Regions from separate parts of the Enterococcus camelliae genome, predicted to be linked through region 3. Evidence: predicted binding sites of a transcription regulator. Region 3 holds the regulator's gene; each other region holds the start of a gene.

Region 1 (7,436 bases), on a different contig from region 3:
GATCTCCTCAACATCTCTAGGGTAGCCAACCATTGAAAATACATAGTCTACCTGATTGGCAAGTTCTTTTGGCGTTTCACACCAAATGGCTCCTTCATTAACTAAGTCATCTGTTTTCGATTTAGTCCGATTGTATACATATAATTGGTGACCAGCAGTCAGTAGATGTTGGGCCATCGCATGCCCCATGACTCCGATACCGATAAATCCAACTTTCATTTCGTTCCCTCCAATCAAAAATCACAAGTTTAGTATAAACTATCCTTGTGATTTTGTGCGAATATTTTATTCTGTCGATGATTTTTTTAAACTTGGCAACTTCATTTTCATTTTTTTCAAAATGACTTCTTCTTGTTTTTCTTCCCGTTCCATTTGATTCAAAGCAATTAAATCTTCATAAAATTCAATAATTGTTTTCCCAAATTTTTCTGCCGATATTTCATCCAATTTCTTTTTTAGAATTGTTGGGTCCATCGGGATTTGTTGGTCTATATAGTCAATTACTGCACGTGAAAAATTTTCATCATTTTTAAATGTTACTCCTAAACAATCATAGTCAATCAGATGATCTAAGTAATCGTTTCCTTCGACAATCAATTGCGTCCCTGCTGCCATCGCTTCCGTATAAGTCAGACCCTGTGTTTCTGATGTAGAGGTACTGACGAAAAAATCAGCCGCATGATAATAAATAGCTACTTTCTCATTTGGAATTTCACCAACAAAAATAACGAATTGCTCCATCCTTTTTTCTTTCACAAGATCTTCCAAATCATCGCGATAAGGTCCATTGCCGACAATAACCAAACGAACTTCTGGTTTCTCTTTAATAATGGCTGGTAATCCACTAATAATAGCTTGAATATTCTTTTCGTAGGATAAGCGGCTTAGGGATAATAACATAATTTGTTCATCCGTAATGCCTAGGATTGTGCGAGTTTCTTTGGACATTTCAGGCGTAATATCCGGCCGCTCAAACTTCTCGATTTCGATACCAGTAGGGATAATACGCATCGGAATTGATACACCGTATTTTTTTAGCGTTTTTATCACTCTCTCACTCGGACAAATAACCCCACTAGAATGGTTAACAAACAATCGAGAAAGATATTTCACGTGCGCTGGTCGCAAAACCTTCCCATTCGCAATATAATGCAAATAATCTTCATACATTGTGTGGTATGTATGAACAACTGGTATTTTTAATTTTTTTCCCACCATTTTCCCCAAAATACCTGCACCAAACTCGGTATGGGTATGAATAAGATCTAATTCCAGTTCTTTGGCAATCAGATAGGCATACCACATTCCTCTAACAACAACGCGCCGGTCTTTAAATGAAACAAAAGGTACACTCGGCATCCGAATTATTCCTTCATCAAATTTGGGCGCATTTGGGTCCGTCGTGGTAAATATATATACTTGATGTCCATGTTCTTCAAGTTGATCTTTTAACGTTTTAATGGACGTAGCTACCCCACTAACTTGTGGAAAATAGGTGTCAGTAAAGAAACCAATTTTCAAGAATAGCCCTCCTCTCTTACGAACGATATTTTTGATAAGTCTTTGTGTAATAGTCAAACCATAGCTTGGCAACCGCATCCTCTGAGTATTTTTGCGCAGCTTGCCGCGATGCCTTTTGCCAAGTTTGCAAATCGTTGGATGAAGATTGTAAGGCAGTTAGTTTGTCCTGCATTTCTTCTTTATCCTGACAACCAATATAAAAGTCTTTAATAACTGACTGATATAAATCTAGCTCCCGTACCATTACTGGTGTTCCACAATTAAAAGCTTCCAAAATACTCATAGGAAACAACTCGTTATAGGAAGGAAGTAAAAAGATGTTCGCGATATTATAATAATCAACTAAGGTATCCCGGTCAACAATTCCAGGAAATGTTAAATTTTTTGGTGGATTCTTATAAATTTTTTCATATTCCGAATAGCCATCCGTAATTTTCCCAAATGAAAACCCGCCAGCCCAGATGAACTTCCATGATGGATTGTCTTTCGCAAGTTGAATAAAATCATCCAACCCTTTTCTTTTTTGGATTTGACCTACACCTAATATCACAAAATCAGTTTCTTCATAGCCAAGTTTTTCGCGAATGAGTTGTTTTTCGGTTGCATTTTTTTCATAGAATTCTTTTTGTGAAACAAAATTAGGGATATAGGTAATTTTGTCTTTCTGGCAACCAGCTCGTAATAATGCGGGAATAAAACTAGGATTAACAACAACCAACTCATCCATTCTTCGATAAAAATCAAGTAAGTACCAATTGAAGATTTTTTGAAAGGGTTGGTAGAGTTCAATACTTCCTTCCAGCGTCTCAGGTAAAAAATGGACATAGCCAATCCTTACTCCTCGTTTGCGTGTAAAGAATGTAGAAAGATAATAAGAAAAATTCACTGTATGATAATGAGAAATATCCGATTTTTTCCATGAGTTTACCCTCAGCAAAAATTCTTTTGAGAACTTATCCTGGAGCATTTTTATCAATTCTAAATAGGCACTTCCTACTCCCTGACCTTTCACTTTATCTGCGTGTGAAAACATGGTTATTCTTAACATCCAATATCCTTTCCAATACCATTTTGCTAACTTAAAAAATAACTTTCCAACTAATAGTATAACATAGCTTACTTGTATTCAAACAAATCTTAAGAAGGATTCTTATGCAAAAAAAGCCATGAGGAACGACCTCATGGCTTTTTTGTAGCAATTGATTCTCTTTAACCAACGTATTCTTGAACCAACGCTACAACTTCTTCCATTGTATCGCAATCATTCAATGCGCGGTCTGACAATTCTTGCATTTTTGTGGTGTCTAGTTTTTTCATTAAGCTACGTGTCTTCAAAATAGAAGTTGCACTCATTGAAAATTCATCCAATCCCATTCCAACTAATAATGGAACAGCAATTTGATCACCAGCCATTTCACCACACATACCCGCCCATTTGCCTTCTGCATGAGCAGAATCAACGACATGTTTGATTAGACGTAATATTGATGGGTTATATGGTTGATAGAGATAGGATACTTGTTCGTTCATCCGATCTGCTGCCATGGTGTATTGAATCAAATCATTTGTACCAATACTGAAGAAGTCAACTTCTTTAGCGAATTTGTCCGCAAGAACCGCTGCAGCTGGTATTTCAATCATAATACCAACTTGGATGGAATCAGAAACTGCCACCCCTTCTTCAATAAGTTTTTGTTTTTCTTCATTGTACAATGCTTTTGCAGCACGAAACTCTTTCAGCGTTGCAACCATAGGGAACATAATCCGTAAGTTTCCATGAACAGAAGCCCGCAATAGAGCGCGCAATTGCGTACGGAACATACCGTCACCTAATGAAGACAAACTAATTCTTAGCGCACGGTACCCTAAAAATGGATTCATTTCATGTGATAATTTTAAATATGGTAATTCTTTGTCTCCACCAATGTCCATCGTTCTAACAACAACTGGTTTCCCATTCATACCTTCTAAAACAGCTTTATAGGCCTTGTATTGATCTTCTTCCGTTGGAAAATCTGGAGAATCCATATACAAAAATTCTGTCCGGTACAAACCAACTGCCTCAGCTCCGTTATTATTTACACCGGTTAAATCTTTTGGTGTACCAATATTGGCTGCCAATTCAAAATGTTTGCCATCCGCAGTAATCGTCTTCGCAAGTTTCAACTTTTCCCACTCAGCTTTTTGTGCAGCAAACGCTTCACCTGCTTTGATGAAAGTAGCTTTTTCTTCTTCAGTTGGTTTAACGATTACTTCTCCTGTAATCCCATTTACAGCTATAATATCATTGGCTTTCACTTTGTCTGTAATTTCTTTTGTTCCGACAATCGCAGGGATTTCCAATGAACGCGCCATAATGGCAGAGTGAGACGTACGACCACCAATATCAGTCACAAAAGCTTTAACAAATTGGCGATCCAATTGTGCTGTATCACTTGGAGTCAAATCATGCGCAATAACAACCACTTCTTCATTAATCATTGATGGATTAGGTAGTGTCACTTGCAATAAATGAGCCAAAATTCGTTTTGTTACATCTCTAATATCGGCTGCACGTTCTTGCATATACGCATTGTCATCCATTGCTTCAAACATTGAAATATACATATCTGTCACTTCTTTAAGAGCAGATTCTGCATTAACCTTGTTGTCCACAATATTCTTTTTTATTTGTCCAATTAATTCTGGATCACTTAGTACCATTAAGTGTGCATCAAATACCTGTGCTTCGGCCTCGCCTAAAGTTTTGGCAGCTTTATCACGAATAAATTGCAAATCCTTTGTTGACTTTGCTAAAGCCTCATCTAAACGTTTTTCTTCTCCAGTCGTGTCTTCAACACTGACTTTAGAAAATGATAAATCTGGTTGAACTAATAGGTATGCTTTTGCAACAGCTACTCCATCACTTGCCGCAATTCCTTTTAGCATTTCAACCATTATTCAGATAATCCTTCCTTTTGCATTGTTTCTGCAATTGCTGCAATTGCTTCTGCTTCGTCAGCACCTTCTGCTGTAATGGTTACATCAGAACCTTGACCAACACCAAGAGACATAACACCCATGATTGATTTTAAATTAACTGATTTACCTTTATATTCTAGGTTAACATCAGAGTTAAATTTACTTGCTGTTTGAACCAATAATGTTGCTGGGCGTGCATGGATTCCTGTCTCAGCTACTACATGAAATTCTTTCTTTTCCATAATCAATCAATCTCCTTCATTCAACGAATAATTTTTATTAGAGCGTGCTCTTTTCATCTGAGTTTGTTCAGTTGAAAACAGTTACCCCTTCAATTGTTTAGATTACCATTTTTTCCGGTGTTAGACAACCGTTTTACGATTATATTAGAATTATTCATCATATTTTTGTTGTTTTGTACCGATAAATAATTTGTCCATTCAAACTAGCTTCTCCGACAAAGTTCATTCTGTCTGTTTCTTTTAACCAAATTTCTCTAAAATTGAGAAATTCTTCTCGATTAATGACCAATTCTTCTTGAATGCCATTTTTTACATTTTCAAGTTCTTGCTTGTAATTTCTCATTATTCCCCACTCCTCACACACTAGTTTAACTTTTTTTGTAGTTGAATCCTAGTTTGAAATCAAATTGTTGAAAGTTTCCTTATTTTTTGTATAATAAGCATAAAGGTCAACATTGGTCAATAACCAATGACCTAATTTATATCAGAAAGGTTGTGAGCCCATGCTTTGTCAAAATTGTGGGAAAAATGAAGCAACAATTCATTTATATGCTAATATAGCTGGTCAACGAAAACAAATAGATTATTGTCAAAGTTGTTATCAAAAAATAAAGGCTCAGCAAGAAACAAATACTAATCAAATGATGCAAAAAGACCCTTTTGGTTTTGGCAATTTAGATGATTTCTTTCGTCAAATGTCTCAACAAATGCAAGCACCAAATGATCGTAACCAAACGCCACCAACACAAAATAGTGGTGGAAACAATCATCAACCCCCTCAAAACAATGGATTGCAAGGAATTTTAGGGGAATACGGTATTAACATAACGAAACTTGCCCGAGAAGGAAAAATCGATCCCGTTGTCGGTCGTGACAAAGAAATTGAACGTGTTATCGAAATACTTAATCGACGGACAAAAAATAATCCAGTATTAGTCGGTGAACCCGGTGTTGGTAAGACTGCTGTTGTCGAGGGCTTCGCACAAAAAATAGTCGATGGAGAAGTCCCTCAAAAATTACTAGGTAAGGAAGTTGTCCGGTTAGACGTGGCCTCTCTTGTCCAAGGAACAGGTATTCGAGGACAATTTGAAGAACGTTTACAAAAAATGCTACAAGAAATAAAAACAGCTGGCAATATCATTCTATTTATTGATGAAATCCATGAAATTGTTGGTGCTGGTTCCGCAGGCGATGGCAACCTAGATGCTGGGAATATCTTAAAACCTGCATTAGCCCGAGGTGAAATCCAACTAATTGGCGCGACTACTTTGAACGAGTATCGAATTATTGAAAAAGATGCCGCTCTCGAACGAAGAATGCAACCAGTAAAAGTTAATGAACCATCTGTAGAAGAAACCATTCTCATTTTGAAAGGACTTCAACCACGATACGAAGCCTACCATCACGTGACATATACTGAAGAAGCAATCCGTGCTGCAGCAGAATTATCGAATCGCTACATTCAAGATCGGTATCTACCTGATAAAGCCATTGACTTACTTGATGAAACTGGATCAAAAGAAAATTTGACTATTCAATTTACTGATCCGAAAGTTATTGAACAAAAGTTGCAATATGCTGAAGAGCAGAAAAAAATAGCTTCTCAAGAAGAAGATTTTGAAAAAGCTGCTTATTATCGTGACCAAGTCAGTAAATTACAAAAACTAAAAGAAAAACAAGTTTCTGATGAAGATATACCGGTTATTACAGAAAAAACGATGGAAAATTTAGTCGAACAACGGACAGGTATTCCTGTGGGTGATTTAAAAGAAAAAGAACAAACCCAACTAAAAAATCTAGCCCGAGATATTAAGAAACATGTGATTGGTCAAGATGAAGCAGTTGATAAAGTCACCAAGGCCATTCGTCGAAATCGAATTGGTCTCGGAAAGAAGAACCGCCCGATTGGTTCATTCCTGTTTGTAGGTCCCACTGGCGTTGGTAAAACAGAACTCGCTAAGCAGCTAGCTTTTGAGTTGTTTGGCTCAACCGATTCAATGATCCGTTTTGATATGTCGGAATACATGGAAAAACATAGCGTGTCCAAATTGATTGGTTCACCCCCTGGCTATGTTGGCTATGAAGAAGCTGGCCAATTAACTGAAAAAGTTCGTCGAAATCCATATAGCCTAATTCTTTTGGACGAAATTGAAAAAGCCCATCCAGATGTGTTGCATATGTTTTTACAAATTTTGGACGACGGTCGACTAACTGACGCACAAGGACGGACAGTTAGTTTTAAAGATACGATTATTATCATGACGAGTAACGCTGGAACTGGCCATGTTGAAGCAAACGTAGGTTTTGGTGCAGCGATAAACGGCACGACCAAATCGGTTTTAACTCAGCTGTCGAATTATTTTGTACCAGAGTTTCTAAATCGCTTTGATGGCATTGTCGAATTTAAAACGCTAAGTAAAGAACATCTTCAAACAATTGTTGGCCTAATGATTGATGAAGTGAATGACATGCTAACAACGCAACATCTTCATCTCACTGTACCGTTACCTGTGAGAGAAAAAATCGTTGAATTGGGCTACAATCCTTCAATGGGTGCAAGACCTCTTCGCAGAACCATTCAGGACACACTTGAAGATGGTGTGGCAGAATTTTATCTGGATCATCCCGAAGTTCATGATTTGCAAGCAGTCTTAGATGATGAAAAGCACATTCAAATACAAGCTGAAGCAGAACCAGCATTGGTTGAATCCA
Region 2 (7,436 bases), on a different contig from region 3:
TTCATAATATAAATATTACGATCCACTGCTTGTGGTGGTTGAATTTCATTGCGAATCCCATCTAAACCAGCTTGTAATAAAACAGCTAACGCTAAATATGGATTTGCTGAAGGATCAACCGAGCGCAATTCCAAGCGAGTAGAAAGCCCGCGTGATTCAGGTACACGAATCAGTGGTGAACGATTGCGACCAGACCATGCCACATACACAGGCGCTTCAAATCCTGGTACCAATCGTTTATACGAATTCACTGTCGGATTACAAATCGCTGTGAAAGCCCGCGCATGTTCCATTAAGCCGCCTAAAAAATAATAGGCTGTTTGACTTAATTGCAAGGGTCCTTCTGGTTCAAAAAAGGCATTTTCAGAACCTCTAAATAACGACATATTGCAATGCATTCCTGAACCATTAATGCCAAATAATGGCTTCGGCATAAACGTCGCATGTAACCCATGTTTACGGGCGATTGTCTTGACTACTAGTTTAAATGTTTGAATATTGTCACAAGCTTCAATGGCGTTCGCATATTTAAAATCAATTTCATGTTGTCCGGGAGCGACCTCATGGTGGGAAGCTTCCACTTCAAATCCTAATTTTTCTAGTTCGAGAACGATATCTCGTCGGCAGTTTTCGCCAAGATCAGTCGGAGCAAAGTCAAAATAACCACCATTATCGTTTAAATCCGTCGTGATGGAACCATCTTCGGCCAATTTAAAGAGAAAGAATTCTGGTTCGGGGCCTAAATTAAAGGAAGTAAAGCCCATTTTTTCCATATCTACTAACGCGCGTCGCAAATTCCCGCGTGGATCACCTGCAAATGGTGTTCCATCTGGATTGTAGATGTCACAAATTAAACGCGCCACTTTTCCATGATCAGTTTCCCAAGGAAAAATCATCCACGTACTTAAATCAGGATAAAGATACATATCACTTTCCTCAATGCGCACGAATCCTTCAATGGACGACCCATCAAACATCATTTTGTTTTCAAGTACTTTGTCAACTTGTGATACGGGTACTTCCACGTTCTTGATTGTCCCCATGATGTCGGTGAACATTAAGCGTAGAAAACGGACATTCTCTTCTTTGATTATCGCTTTGATATCTTCTGCAGCATACGTTGTTTTTGGCATTTTTTCATCTTCCTTTTTTTATATTCCAAAACTTAATTCAGTTTAGGCCCTCTTTGATGGTAAGGATTGGCTTGATTTAATCCTCCTTGAAGCAAAATTTCATCGTAAAAAATCCGTCTCACATCATTATCGGTCAATGTTTGTTTATGAATGGCCGCTTCTTCTTCCTCTTTTTTCATTTCATACACACGCTTAATCCCTGCCATATTCAAACCATCGGATAGATAATCCTTAATTTCTAAGAGTGTATCAATGTCATTGAGCGAATACATGCGTCGATTGCCTTCACTTCGTTCTGGGTGAATCAAGTTCTGTTCTTCATAATACCGAATTTGTCGAGCAGTCAAATCGGTTAGCTTCATGACTGTTCCAATGGGAAAAACTGACATAGAGCGTCGTAGTTCTTTTTCGCGCATAAATTCTCTCCTCCTTTTCAGCAACCCTTTTCAATCTACTAAAACTATAGCAAGCATTCAAATAACTGTCAAGATTTCATGTTAGATAATATTACATTATTTTCGTAATAAAAATCTCCTAAAAAACATAAAAAAATAAGCGTTTGTATCAATTTTCCTATCAAAGAAACGTTGTAGAAATACGTTCCATTCCTTGATAAATTGACACTTTCACGCTTAATTTGGTTTCTTTTTTGTAATATTACTCTTCCACGTTGGCATTGTCGTCATTTTTTTCGCGGAAGCCACGAAGATGGTAGCTATTTTGTTGTTCGTCGAACGTCTTCGAAATAATCAACGTTTGTCGTTCAATGGTCACCAACTGACCTGCTTTTTCTGCTGGTAACCATTGTTCATACGGTTCCCAAATTGCCATCAAAAATCGTTTGACTCCTTGTGCTAGGGCCTCTTTTCCTTGAAAGTTTTTCGCCGACACAAGAATATTTGGAAAAAGGGTCGGAATAAATTGGTTTGCTACTATTTTATCGGCTTTATTGTATATTGTTAACGTTGGGATGGTGTCTAGCTTTAGGTCTTTCATCAGCTTCAAGACAGTTGCCTCCTGCTGAATGCGCTCAGGCGAACTGGCATCAACTACGTGGAGTAAGATATCCATATCTTGGCTCTCCTCTAACGTAGAATGAAACGCATCAACCAACTGTGTGGGTAGTTCTTGGATAAAGCCTACAGTATCTGTTAACGTCACAGTTAGTCCTTCTGGTAACCGCCATTTTTTTGTTAGCGGATCAAGCGTTGCAAATAATTGATCTTGTTCATAGGTATCCGCTGCAGTCAGGCGATTTAAAATCGTTGACTTGCCCGCATTGGTATAACCAATCAAACCAATTTGTAACGTAGCATGCTGACTTCTTCGAGTGCGGGTCCTTTCACGATGATCGGCAACTTGTTTTAGTTCACGTTTAATTTTGGCAATTCGATCACGGATATGGCGTCGATCGGTCTCTAATTTTGTTTCACCTGGTCCGCGGGTACCAATCCCAGCGCCCAAACGGGACATGGATGCCCCTTGACCAACCAGTCGTGGCAATAAGTAATTCAATTGAGCCAACTCTACTTGTAATTTCCCTTCCTTTGACCTGGCTCGCAAAGCGAAAATGTCCAGGATGAGTTGAACTCTGTCTAAAACCAATACACCCACTGCTTCACTGATGATTTGTTGTTGCCGAGGAGATAGCTCTTGATTAAAGATAACCAAATCAATCTCTTCTTCCTCGATGCATCGCTGTAGTTCCTGCAATTTGCCTTTTCCAACCAAGGATTGACGATCAACCGTCGTTCTCTTTTGAGTGAATAATTGGACAATTTCTGCTTCAGCTGTTTTTGCCAATTGAACCAGCTCTTGCATTGATGACTCAAAGTGACGGTAGTTTTCTTCGGTTTCAACTCCAACTAAAATGACTTTTTCTCTACTTATCACAAGCAATCCTCCTCCACTTTTGCAACTGATCGACTAACAATACTTCCTCCTCTGGGTGGGCCAACAAATCAATCCAAAGCGGGGTCATTCGATTTCGAAACCATGTCAGTTGGCGTTTGGCATATCGTCTTGAATGCAGTTGAATCAATGCGACGGTTTCTTCAAGTGTCAACTCTCCGCGGAAATAGGGTAGCCATTCTTTGTACCCAATCCCTTGGGCTGCCTGAACATCTGGAAACGCAAGAAAGCGTTTGGCTTCTTCCATCAATCCCTGATCAACCATTGCGAGGACACGCTGATTGATTCGCTCGTACAACAATGCTCGCTCCGTTGTTAGCCCAATTAGAAAATAATCATACAAAGGTACCGGTGTTTCTTTGGGCGCTGTTATGCTATGGCCTGTCGTTAGTATGACTTCTATTGCCCGAAAAACTTTGCGACGATTGTTAGGGTGAAGCTGTTTGGCTGCTAATGGATCATGCAAAAGCAAGTGCTGCCAAAGCTTTTCGTTGGACCACTCCGCAGTGTCTGTTTCTAGTTGTTGAACAAGCTGCTGTTGTTCCTTTGATTGAATTCCGTCACTACCTAATTTGTAATCAAACAATAACGCTTGAATATAGAGACCTGTTCCCCCCACTATAATTGGTAGTTTCCCTTTTTGGGAAATTGCCGCAATTGCCGCACGGGCCTCCTTTTGAAAATCTGCAACAGAATACGTGTCCTGCCAATCACGAATATCGATTAAATGATGAACCGCTGCTGCTTGTTCCGTTGCAGTGGCTTTGGCTGTACCAATATCCAACTCTCGGTACACTTGCAAAGAATCACCACTAATAATTTCGCCATCCAAAGCTTGGGCCAAATCGATGCTAAGCGCGGTTTTGCCAACCGCCGTTGGACCGACAATCACGATCACTTTTTGTTTTTCTTCTGGTGTTGTTTTCTCCATTTTCTTTTTTGATCCTATTCTTTCTCTGTTCCTGATTCGCTATTAGACACGGTCTAGCATTCCATGCACACGGTCAGGAAAATTAGTAATTACACCTGCAACAGGCAAATTTACTGCTTCATGAATCTCACGCTCATTATTTACCGTCCAGATGCGCACGGCTTTGGGAAATTGTTCGACTTGTTGACGCTCTTTTAATGCACCACTTAATTTCAGATGAACCCCTTCTAAGAACGGACTATTCGCTGCTCGTTCATAGTTTCCTCGAAAAGATCGGATGAGCCAATCCAACGGCGCATTGGGGTCCAAAGTAGCCATTTTTTGCAAGGAATCATAGCGAAAGCTACAATACCAATAGGTAAATGGCCATACTTGGCTCATCATAAAAGCTGCTAGCTTTTCTTCAATTTCTGGATAAGCGTAATTGTCTGTCTTTAATTCAATGACTAGCACGCCGCGATAATTACGCAATACTAGTAGATCACAAACTTCTTTTAAAGTTGGAATTCTTGTGGCTTTGTAACGAGCATTGAACCAACTGCCAGCATCCAATTTTTTTAGCTCCGCAACTGTCTTCCCGCGGACAAGCCCTTTGCCATTGGTTGTGCGCTCGACAGACTCATCGTGAATCACCACCAATTGTTGGTCCAATGACAAGTGGACATCCAATTCAATTCCCGTGGCACCGGAACGTATCGCCTCTGCAAAAGCAGGCAACGTATTTTCTGGTGCCACCCCGCTACTTCCTCGATGGGCAAGTATTTGCATGCGAACTCTCCTTTTCTTTCACATTTTCAGGTGCGCTTTTTGCTGACTATTGGAAAACGAAGCCGCTATTTCTGACCCAATTGTCTGAGGCGACTTCGCTTATCGTTTACTTTGAACCGCTCATGACTAAAATCGCGAGGGTTCTCGGCTATTTTATAAAGGATTGGAAAAATATGTAAATGGTTTGTCTGTTTGTTGCTTCAATTGTACCTTACGTTCATAAATCATTTCTTTGATTTTATCAGAAAACTGTTCCATTAGAACCCGGCCACCCTTAAAGGTGTACCCACCCACTTGGACAGTTTCTTCCGGTGATAACACCACTTTTCTTGTAGCAATTTTTTTAAAAAATTCCTCAATAAAATAATTTGGTAGATAAAAACTATTTTGTGCGGCAAATGATTGAAGATAAATGTAATCATCCACCGTAATATAACAATCATCAAACGCGTCAAAACTGACATATTTATCCATCATGACAATTCGTTTTTCAAGAATTTCAATAATTTTTTTGTTTAGTAACACCAATGTTTCAATTTCTTTTACCTTATGATCCATCTCACGACGATATTTTTCTTTTCGTTCATCATAACGAATTCGTAAATTGAACGTAAACGTGACGATGGCTGCGCCAACAAACACGCCCAGTAAGCCAATGAAAAAATAGGTCATAGAAAAACCCCCTCATTCTTTGTCTTTCATTTTAGCATTTTTCCCTTTTTTTTAGTATCATTTTCCGTCGATTTTTTTATTTGACCTTTATTGACCTTGTGTGTATACTTACTTTTAGGTTTTGGCACAGCATTGTGCTACACTGACTTTATAGAATTTAAGGAGGAGTTTTCCATGAATTTAATTCCAACAGTTATTGAACAATCATCACGGGGTGAAAGAGCGTACGACATCTATTCTCGTCTCTTAAAAGATCGAATCATCATGTTAAGTGGACAAGTCACAGATGACTTAGCAAACTCAATCATCTCTCAGTTGCTTTTTTTAGATGCCCAAGATTCAGAAAAAGATATCTACCTTTATATTAATTCTCCTGGTGGTAGCGTGACAGCTGGTTTGGCCATTTTTGATACGATGAACTTTGTCAAAGCAGATGTTCAAACCATCGTAATGGGCATGGCTGCTTCAATGGGTAGCTTTCTTTTAACAGCTGGAGCAAAAGGCAAACGTTTTGCTTTACCCAATGCAGAAATCATGATTCATCAACCTTTAGGTGGTGCGCAAGGACAAGCAACTGAAATTGAAATTGCGGCACGACACATCCTAAAAACTCGCGAACGCCTAAACAATATTTTGGCAGAACGTACTGGTCAACCGCTTGATGTTATCGAAAAAGATACAGACCGTGATAACTTTATGACGGCACAAGAAGCCAAAGATTATGGTCTAATCGATCAAATTCTTGTCAATAAAAAATAAGCAAAAAAAACCATCACACGTGCCACTCGGAGTAGTCGCGGTGTGATGGTTTTTTAGTGCAAAAAATTTATGCGCGTATTATTTTTTTTCGGGGTATTGATTGGCCAGAAACTCTTTTGATAAACGAACATAATGGTCCGTATTCGCGTGATTGGCCGCAATTTCCTCTAAAGTTAATTCCCGAATCACTTTTGCAGGGCGACCAAAAGCCAATGAATTGGGCGGAATCACAGTATTTTTTGTCACTAATGATCCAGCACCAATCAGACTGTTTTCGCCGATGACTGCACCATCTAAAATAATGGAGCTCATTCCAATCAAAGCGCCCTTCTCAATTGTGCAACCATGAATCATACATTGATGGCCGATGGTTACATGTTCTTTGATGATTGTCGGATGATCATCTCCCACGTGAATAATGGTGCCATCTTGCACATTGGTTTCATCACCAACTACAATTGGATGCAAGTCTGCTCGAAGTACGCTGTTAAACCATACACTGCTATCTTCTCCTAATGTAACGTCGCCGACAACCACTGCACCTTTGCCAATAAAATACGTCATCACTTGTTCCTTCTTTCTTTTCATTATTGATCCTCAGCGAACTGACTATTGTACAATTCACTGTAAAAACCATTTTTCGCCAGTAAGGTTTCATGAGTTCCTTGCTCAACAATTTGACCTTTGTTTAATACCAAAATTAAATCAGCAGATCGAATGGTTGATAACCGATGGGCGATAATAAAACTAGTTCGACCTTGCATCATCGTTTCCATCGCTTTTTGAATTAGTTGCTCAATTCGTGTATCAACCGAACTTGTTGCTTCATCTAAAATAAGAATTTTGGGATTGGCTAAAATTGCTCGTGCAATCGTCAGTAATTGCTTTTGCCCCAAAGATACATTTTCACCTTCTGCATTGATAACCATTTCATAGCCATTTGGCATCGTGCGAATGAAATGATCCACATTTGCGGCTTTTGCTGCATCAACTACTTCATAATCGGAAGCAGCGAGACGACCAAACCGAATATTATCCGCAATTGTCCCTTCATATAGCCAAGCGTCTTGTAAGACCATTCCGAACAAAGAACGGACTTCTTTGCGTGAAACATTCCGCGAATCAATCCCATCAATTTTAATTGCACCGTGAGTCACATCATAAAAGCGCATCAACAGGTTGATCAATGTTGTCTTACCCGCCCCTGTTGGTCCAACAATAGCAACCGTTTGACCCGGCTTCACATGGAGATTAAATGATTG
Region 3 (7,436 bases):
CTTTTAAGATTTCTTCTGCTTCTTCGGCGGTAGGTTCATCAATTTGTACCCGAGCAAACCGTCTTTCTAAAGCAGAGTCTTTTTCGATATATTTTTGGTATTCATCCAAAGTCGTTGCACCAATTGTTTGTAACTCCCCACGTGCCAAAGCTGGCTTCAAGATATTGGAAGCATCAATTGCGCCTTCCGCACCACCTGCCCCAATTAGCGTGTGTAGTTCATCAATAAATAAAATGATTTGACCGTCTTGATAAATTTCATCAATAATTTTTTTCATCCGGTCTTCAAATTCTCCACGGTATTTCGTACCTGCCACTAAAGCCCCCATATCCAACATCATCAGGCGCTTTTGTTGCATATCATCTGGCACTTCCCCGTTGACAATTTTTTGGGCTAACCCTTCTGCAATCGCCGTTTTTCCTACACCTGGTTCGCCAACTAATACTGGGTTGTTCTTCGTACGACGGCTAAGAATTTGAATCAGCCGTTTCACTTCTTTGGTCCGTCCAACAACGGGATCCAAACGATTTTCTCTGGCAAGTTTGGTCAAATCGCGTGCAAGTGCGTCTAATGTCGGGGTCCCCTCTGTTTGATTAGAAGAACGCGTTTGCCGACGACGATTCCCTGCGGATTTGTTTTCTGTTACGCCCATGGTTTTTTTCAGTAATTGTCGTACTTTTGCGAGACTAAATCCTAAATTTAAGACGATACGCGAAGCCAAAATTTCTTCATCACGCAACAATCCTAACAGCAAATGCTCCGTTCCGATTTGAGGTGAACCAAATCGTTTGGCTTCATCCCCTGCATAGGCAAAAATTTGTCTGGCTCTTGGCGAATAGGGTAGAAAACTCCCTTCTGGATAAACTTTAACCATACCATATCCGGTTAAATGTTCAATTTCTTCGCGAACATCATTTTCCTGAACATTCATTTCGCGTAATACTTTACCGGCTATGCCTTCTTGTTCGATTATGAGTGCCAACAATAGGTGCTCAGAACCGACCGATTGGTGTTTAAAATATTTTGCTTCTTCTTGAGCAATGGCTAAGACGGCCTTTGCTCTTGGGGTGAATAATTCATCCATACTAGTCACTTCCTATCTTCATAACTCAGACGTTCCAGTAGGGCACGCATGAGAGACGCACGAATTTGATCTTCCTCTTTGGAAACACTTAACACATTTTTGGCAATTGCCGTTAATAACAAATGGCCTTCCCGTTTTGTCACAATGCCTTCTTCATACAACTTTTGGATAATAGCGACTGCATCTTTTTCTGTCAATTCGCCGTCAAACAATCTTTTGATATGTTCTAAAAACTGATGGCAATTACTCATACGAACTTTTTCAATTCGAATGTACCCGCCGCCACCTCGCTTACTCTCGACACTATAGCCACGAGTAACTGTAAAGCGCGTATTAATGACATAATTAATTTGTGAGGGAACGCAATGAAACAAATCAGCCATCTCGGCACGCCGGATTTCAATGATTTCACTCTCTTCTAAAATCTGCTTAATGTAAGCTTCGATTAAATCAGAGGTATTTTGTTGTGCCATAAATCCGTTCCTCCCTTGACTAATACTGACCTTAATTATACCCAATTTTTTTCACAATGAAAAGAAGAAGGCTCGCAACTTAGGTAAGGGGCTGCTTTGCTTTTCACTATACAACGATTTTTCAGAAGAAACAAATGTTCACTATGCTTCAATTAATCTTTTTTAAATTTGGATAAAACAAAATCATTCTCATCTAACGAAGCTATCCGTTAAACGAGAATGATTTGGGTTTATGGGATTGTGATTTGGCCAGCTTGACTGGCTTGTTGATTGACAACTTGCGAACCATTTCTAGTCACTGTAATGGTTGCTTTGTTATTGCCACTAACCGTGATAGAAACTGCTTGGTTATAAGTTGGATTATCTTTTGTCAACACTACTTCATTAACTTGACCATGAGGGGCTTCGGCACCATTAATTGAAACCACTACCTTTTGCTCTGCCGGACCATTTGCATCATAAGTGGCACTAAAATTGATGGTAAAGGTTTTGTCCTCAGGTTCCTCCGGTTCTTTTCCTTTAGACAAGACTACTGCAATGGAGGTTCCTTTGTCGACCGTGCTACCCGCCTGATCATTACTGATAACCGAACCTTCTTTAATAGTATCACTGTATTCTTCACTGGTGGTCATTTTTAATCCGGCATCACTTAGCGCTTTGGCTGCCTCTGCTTGCGTTTTGCCTTTTAAATCAGGGACGGTTACTTGTTCTTTGCCCTTACTAACAACAAGTGTAATCGTTGTATCTCCTGGAACGGCTTGTGTCCCGCCACCTGGATTTTGAGAAATAACAACATCTTTCGCTTGGTCACTAAATTCTTGAACAATCGTCGGAGTAGAAAAACCTGCCGTTACTAGCATATTGACTGCATCTGATTGGCTCATCCCTACAACACTTGGTACGGAAACAGGTTTTTTCCCTTCACTGACAACAAATTTCACTTTTGCCTCACTGGGCACTACTTTCTCATCTGCTTTCGGCGTTTGAGAAATAATTTTGCCACTCGCAACCTCATCGTCATATTTTTCAGTAACGGTAATATTTTCTTCTTTAAAACCAAGATCTGTTAGCGACCGTTTTGCATCGTCGATGGACTGATCGGTATAATCTTGCATGGCAACTTTATCTTTTCCGGTTGATATGTACAATGTCACCTGTCTATTTTTCTTCACTTCCGTCCCTGCTTGTGGATCTGTACGGACAATATTGCCTTTTTCAATTTTGTCACTTGCCACTTTTTTCGGTGTATCGTTCACTTTTAAGCCAGCAGTTGTTAACTTTTCAACAGCTTCCGTCTGACTAAGATTGCTAACGTCCGGCACTGTCACTTCATGTCGACCACCCGCATATACCCAATAGGTACCAGCTAGCATAAAAATAGCCAGTACAATGATTGGTAAAATCCACCAACGTCGATGGTTCTTTTTTTTCTTTGCTTCCTCGGGTAAGGAGGCTTCCGTTTCTGGTATCTCTGCTGGTTTTCCGTGTGGCTCACTCGCGGACTCTCCACTGACGGGTTCAATGACTCTCGTCTCATCAATTGGCGGTATTGGCTGCCATTTTGGCTCATTGGCACGAGCTGCATCCAATGAAGTATACAAATCTCCTTGCATTTCCTCTGTTGTTTTGTAGCGATCAATAGGATCTTTCGCAGTTGCCTTTAACACGACGTTCTCTAGAGCTTGTGGAACTTGTTGATTATATAAATGAATATCTGGTAACGCATCTTGAAAATGCTTCAAAGCGATGGTTACAGCTGATTCTCCATCAAATGGCACGCGGCCGGTCAGCATTTCGTACAAAATGATGCCCATTGCATAGATATCTGATTGATTGGTTGCCATGCTTCCTCGTGCTTGTTCAGGTGAAAGATAGTGCACAGAACCTAACATCGAATTTGTTTGGGTAATCGATGTTTCGGATAGAGCAATGGCAATCCCAAAATCAGTAATTTTTACGACACCCTCTTCATTCATCAAGATATTTTGTGGCTTTAAGTCACGATGAATGATGCGATGTTGATGCGCCAATGACATCGCTGATAAGATTTGGTCCATGATGTCGACAACTTTATCGTAAGGAATTGGATAATGTGTTTGAATGTACCGTTTCAAGTCCATTCCTTTGACATATTCCATCACCAAGTACTGTTGACCATCTTCTTCCCCAACATCATAAACAGATACAATATTAGGATGCACCAATTCTGTAGCAGCTAAAGCTTCCCGCTGAAAACGACGAATAGCGGATTGATCATTTTGAAAATCGTACCGCAACACTTTCACTGCTACTTCACGATCTAGAATCAAATCACGGGCTAAAAAAACATTTGCCATCCCGCCACTGCCAATATTCCCGATGATCAGGTACCGCTCATTTATTTTTTTCCCAATATCAAGCAAGTTCGTCACCTCCATAATGCAGCAAGAGGGCCGTAATATTATCGAATCCTCCGTGCTCGTTCGCACAATCAATCAGTGATTGCAAGGCGGTCGGCATTGATGGGCTTTCTTCAATGATTTGTGCCATCTCTCCGTCTGTCACCATATTCGTTAATCCATCTGAACACAACAATAAATAATCGCCAGGTCGATAAAAATGATTGGCAACATCCACTTCTAAGCCATTAGGCATGCCAATGGAGCGAGTTAGAACATTCTTTCTTGGATGGTTAACGGCCATTTCAGGCGTAATTTCCCCTGATTTCACCAAAGCGTTAACCAATGAATGATCTTCCGTCAATTGAATGAGTTCTTCTTGGCGCAACAAATAAATGCGGCTATCTCCTACGTAAGCAATCGTAAATTGATCACCAATGCTCACTACCGCAACAATCGTTGTTCCCATGCCATTTAATTCGGCCTTTGATTGTCCCATTTCTCTGATTACCTGATTTTCATCTTGAATCGTTTGGATGAGCCATTTGGTTGCAGCTTCACTATCAGACACCTCAGATTCTTGCCATTTTTTCCCAATGTCCTCGACCGCTTGCATACTCGCAACGTCTCCAGCTTGGTGCCCGCCCATGCCATCTGCCAATAATGCTAAGAGATAGCCTTGGGAATTGTAATACACTTGTGCATAATCTTGATTGGTATGGCGCTTCTTTCCAACATCACTTAAAAAACAGACTTCCATTCTCGTCACCTCATTACTTCTTCTGCAAACAACTAATAAAAAAGCCATCTGTATGGTACATTTGTGGGTAGATTGTCAACATTTGATTGGCTAACGCTGGACGCACATGCTCATTTACATTAGGCGTCACTAATTCAAATTCTGGGTGGTTTGCTAAAAAAGCATTCACCACTTGTTCGTTCTCTTCTTCCATGATTGTACACGTACTATAGACCAATCGTCCACCTGATTTCAAACTTGGTGCAACGCTTTCGAGGATACTTAACTGAATCTTCGGTAAATTTTGAAAATCCTGAGGCGTTTTTTGATATTTAATATCCGGTTTACGGCGGATTAAGCCAATCCCTGAACAAGGTGCGTCAACTAAGATACGATCAAAGGTTTCGTTCGGGACAACCTTGGCAACGTCCCGTGCATCTAATTGTCTGGCCCTCACAACATCTTCAACCTGTAGCCGTTCAGCATTTTCCTGAATTAAAGCTACTTTATGAGAATGAATATCTAATGCAAGTACCTCGCCACCTTTTTTGGCATCCAGATACGTAGCGATATGCGTCGTCTTTCCTCCTGGAGCAGCACAAGCATCTAAGACTTTGTCACCTGGCTGTACATCCAAAATAGGTGCGACAAGCATAGAGCTTTCATCTTGAATGGTCATTCGTCCCTGTTGAAAGAGCGTACTCCCCGCTAAAAAACCTTTTTCAGCAACGATTCCCACAGATGAAAGCAAGCTTGGCTTGGCAACTATCCCTTCATTTGCCAATTCCGCAATAGCTTGTTGGATGGTGCACCATCGGGTATCGACTCGAGCGCTAACATGGCTAGGTTTCATGAGCGACTCGCCCAGCTTTTCCGTCGCTTCCATCCCAATTTGTTGGACCAAAGCTTGGACCAACCAGATTGGTAAGCTATAGGAAATGGCGACTCGTTCCAAATGATCATCGATTGCCTGCACATCGGGTACACCCACTCGTTGGATTTGCCTTAATACACCATTAACAAACTGACCAATACCTATATTTCCACGGTATTTGGCAATTTCAACCGCTTCATTTACAATTGCATGGTTTGGCACTTTATCTAAAAATGTGAATTGGTAGACGGACATTCGCAACAAACACTGGACCCATCTATCAACTTTTTTGGTTTTTTTTAAAAATGGCGCCAAATAGTAGTCCAAACGCAATTGATTGCCCACGGCTCCATAGACAAGCTCTGTCAATAGACGCGCATCCTTCTCGTTCAAGTGGGTGGTTTCAATGGCCTCTTTAATTGCCAAATTCGAATAGGCTCCCCCTTTATCAATACGCTCCAGTAATGTAAATGCGACAAAGCGCACGGTTTTTGTCAGTCCATTGGCTTTTTTACTCACCGAGTCGTTCACCTACCTGTAATTGTTGACCATTACCATTCAGAAAATTTTCAATGGTTTGTTCGCCCTTACCTGCCGGCTTCAAACGTAAGATCTGTAGAACGGTTCCTTCCCCACAAGCAATGGCCAAAATCGTTTTTGTTTTCTCAATAATGGTTCCAGGCAAAGCTTGGGTTCTCATAACTTGTGGCTGAACTGCAAGCATTTTCCATCGTGTTCCTTTATACGTCGTAAAAGCAACTGGCCAAGGGCGCATCCCCCTCACTTGACAATCAATCTGATGAGCCGTTTTTTGCCAATCAATCGCTTCTTGTTCACGTGTAATATTGGGTGAAAAGGTCACTGCTTCCTCATCCTGTGGAACAGGCTTCAGGGCACCAGATAATAACGTTGGCAAGGTACGTAACAACAATTCTCTTCCAAGCAGACTTAATTTGTCAAACATTGTCCCAACGTCATCCGTAGAAGTAATTGGTAAGCTTTCTTGGGCATAGATGCCACCAGCGTCCATCTTTTTAATCATTTCCATAATCGTCACACCTGTTTCTTGCTCTCCATCAATGATTGCATAGTGAACAGGCGCTCCTCCCCGATATTTCGGTAATAAGGAGGCATGGACATTAATGGCACCCTTCGTCGGAACTTTCAACAAACTTTCCGGTAAAAACTGACCATACGCTGCTGTCACTAGTAAATCCGGTTTTAGGTCGATGATTTTTGTTAGTTCCTCTGATCCAGAAAGTTTTTCAGGTTGGAAAATTGGCAGCCCCAATCTCACGGCCGCCTCTTTGACTGGTGTCGGTTGAACGACTTTTTTTCGGCCCACAGGACGGTCGGGTTGTGTCACCACAGCAAGTACATCATACCCACTGTCAATGAGTCCTTCGAGAATCGGCACCGAAAATTGTGGTGTGCCCATAAATACTAATTTAGTCATTTTCATGCTCCTCGTAATAGTTTGCTAACGCTTCTTCAGGTATCCATTCGATTACTTTATCTGTAAAAAGTATGCCATTTAAGTGATCTATTTCATGTTGGATGGCTCGCGCCAAATATCCATAGGCTGTTACTTCCATTTCATCCCCTTCACGATCAAAATAGCGAACAGTGATTTCCTCTGCCCGCTCCACCGTGCCAAATACATGGGGAATGCTTAAGCACCCTTCAACAAAAATAGTTTTTCCTTTGCTTTCGATGATTTGCGGATTAATCAGATCAAAGCGATCATTTTCATCAACTTCTACCACAGCTATCTGTAAGTTTTTGCCAATCTGGGGTGCCGCAATTCCCACACCATCATGTGCAAGCATCGTTTCATACATATCATCTAATAACTCAACAAGCTCATCTGTCAGTTCCTGAACCACCT

Evidence for each region. Region 3 encodes CtsR, which represses protease genes until heat stress. Its sites were predicted from a motif close to TTGGTCAAAAAAGGTCAAANA; they were not measured.
Region 1: the regulator CtsR is predicted to act here: its motif matches at 5,170-5,190, upstream of ACFSR0_RS02595 (ATP-dependent Clp protease ATP-binding subunit).
Region 2: the regulator CtsR is predicted to act here: its motif matches at 5,493-5,513, upstream of clpP (ATP-dependent Clp endopeptidase proteolytic subunit ClpP).

What each region holds. Positions count from the first base shown of each region.
Region 1 covers NZ_JBHUMO010000013.1:41,299-48,734, forward strand. The annotation lists gene ACFSR0_RS02565 (NAD(P)-dependent oxidoreductase) at 1-219, opposite strand, end outside; gene ACFSR0_RS02570 (glycosyltransferase family 4 protein) at 286-1,521, opposite strand; gene ACFSR0_RS02575 (glycosyltransferase family 4 protein) at 1,538-2,569, opposite strand; gene ptsP (phosphoenolpyruvate--protein phosphotransferase) at 2,731-4,458, opposite strand; gene ACFSR0_RS02585 (phosphocarrier protein HPr) at 4,458-4,724, opposite strand; gene ACFSR0_RS02590 (hypothetical protein) at 4,882-5,067, opposite strand; gene ACFSR0_RS02595 (ATP-dependent Clp protease ATP-binding subunit) at 5,228-7,436, shown strand, end outside.
Region 2 covers NZ_JBHUMO010000035.1:8,619-16,054, reverse strand. The annotation lists gene glnA (type I glutamate--ammonia ligase) at 1-1,133, opposite strand, end outside; gene ACFSR0_RS05280 (MerR family transcriptional regulator) at 1,166-1,549, opposite strand; gene hflX (GTPase HflX) at 1,791-3,023, opposite strand; gene miaA (tRNA (adenosine(37)-N6)-dimethylallyltransferase MiaA) at 3,016-3,975, opposite strand; gene ACFSR0_RS05265 (glycerophosphodiester phosphodiesterase family protein) at 4,018-4,743, opposite strand; gene ACFSR0_RS05260 (hypothetical protein) at 4,897-5,415, opposite strand; gene clpP (ATP-dependent Clp endopeptidase proteolytic subunit ClpP) at 5,590-6,174, shown strand; gene ACFSR0_RS05250 (gamma carbonic anhydrase family protein) at 6,253-6,738, opposite strand; gene ACFSR0_RS05245 (ABC transporter ATP-binding protein) at 6,762-7,436, opposite strand, start outside.
Region 3 covers NZ_JBHUMO010000072.1:44,553-51,988, forward strand. The annotation lists gene ACFSR0_RS11405 (ATP-dependent Clp protease ATP-binding subunit) at 1-1,084, opposite strand, end outside; gene ACFSR0_RS11410 (CtsR family transcriptional regulator) at 1,090-1,557, opposite strand; gene pknB (Stk1 family PASTA domain-containing Ser/Thr kinase) at 1,788-3,959, opposite strand; gene ACFSR0_RS11420 (Stp1/IreP family PP2C-type Ser/Thr phosphatase) at 3,952-4,695, opposite strand; gene rsmB (16S rRNA (cytosine(967)-C(5))-methyltransferase RsmB) at 4,709-6,067, opposite strand; gene fmt (methionyl-tRNA formyltransferase) at 6,060-7,004, opposite strand; gene def (peptide deformylase) at 6,997-7,436, opposite strand, start outside.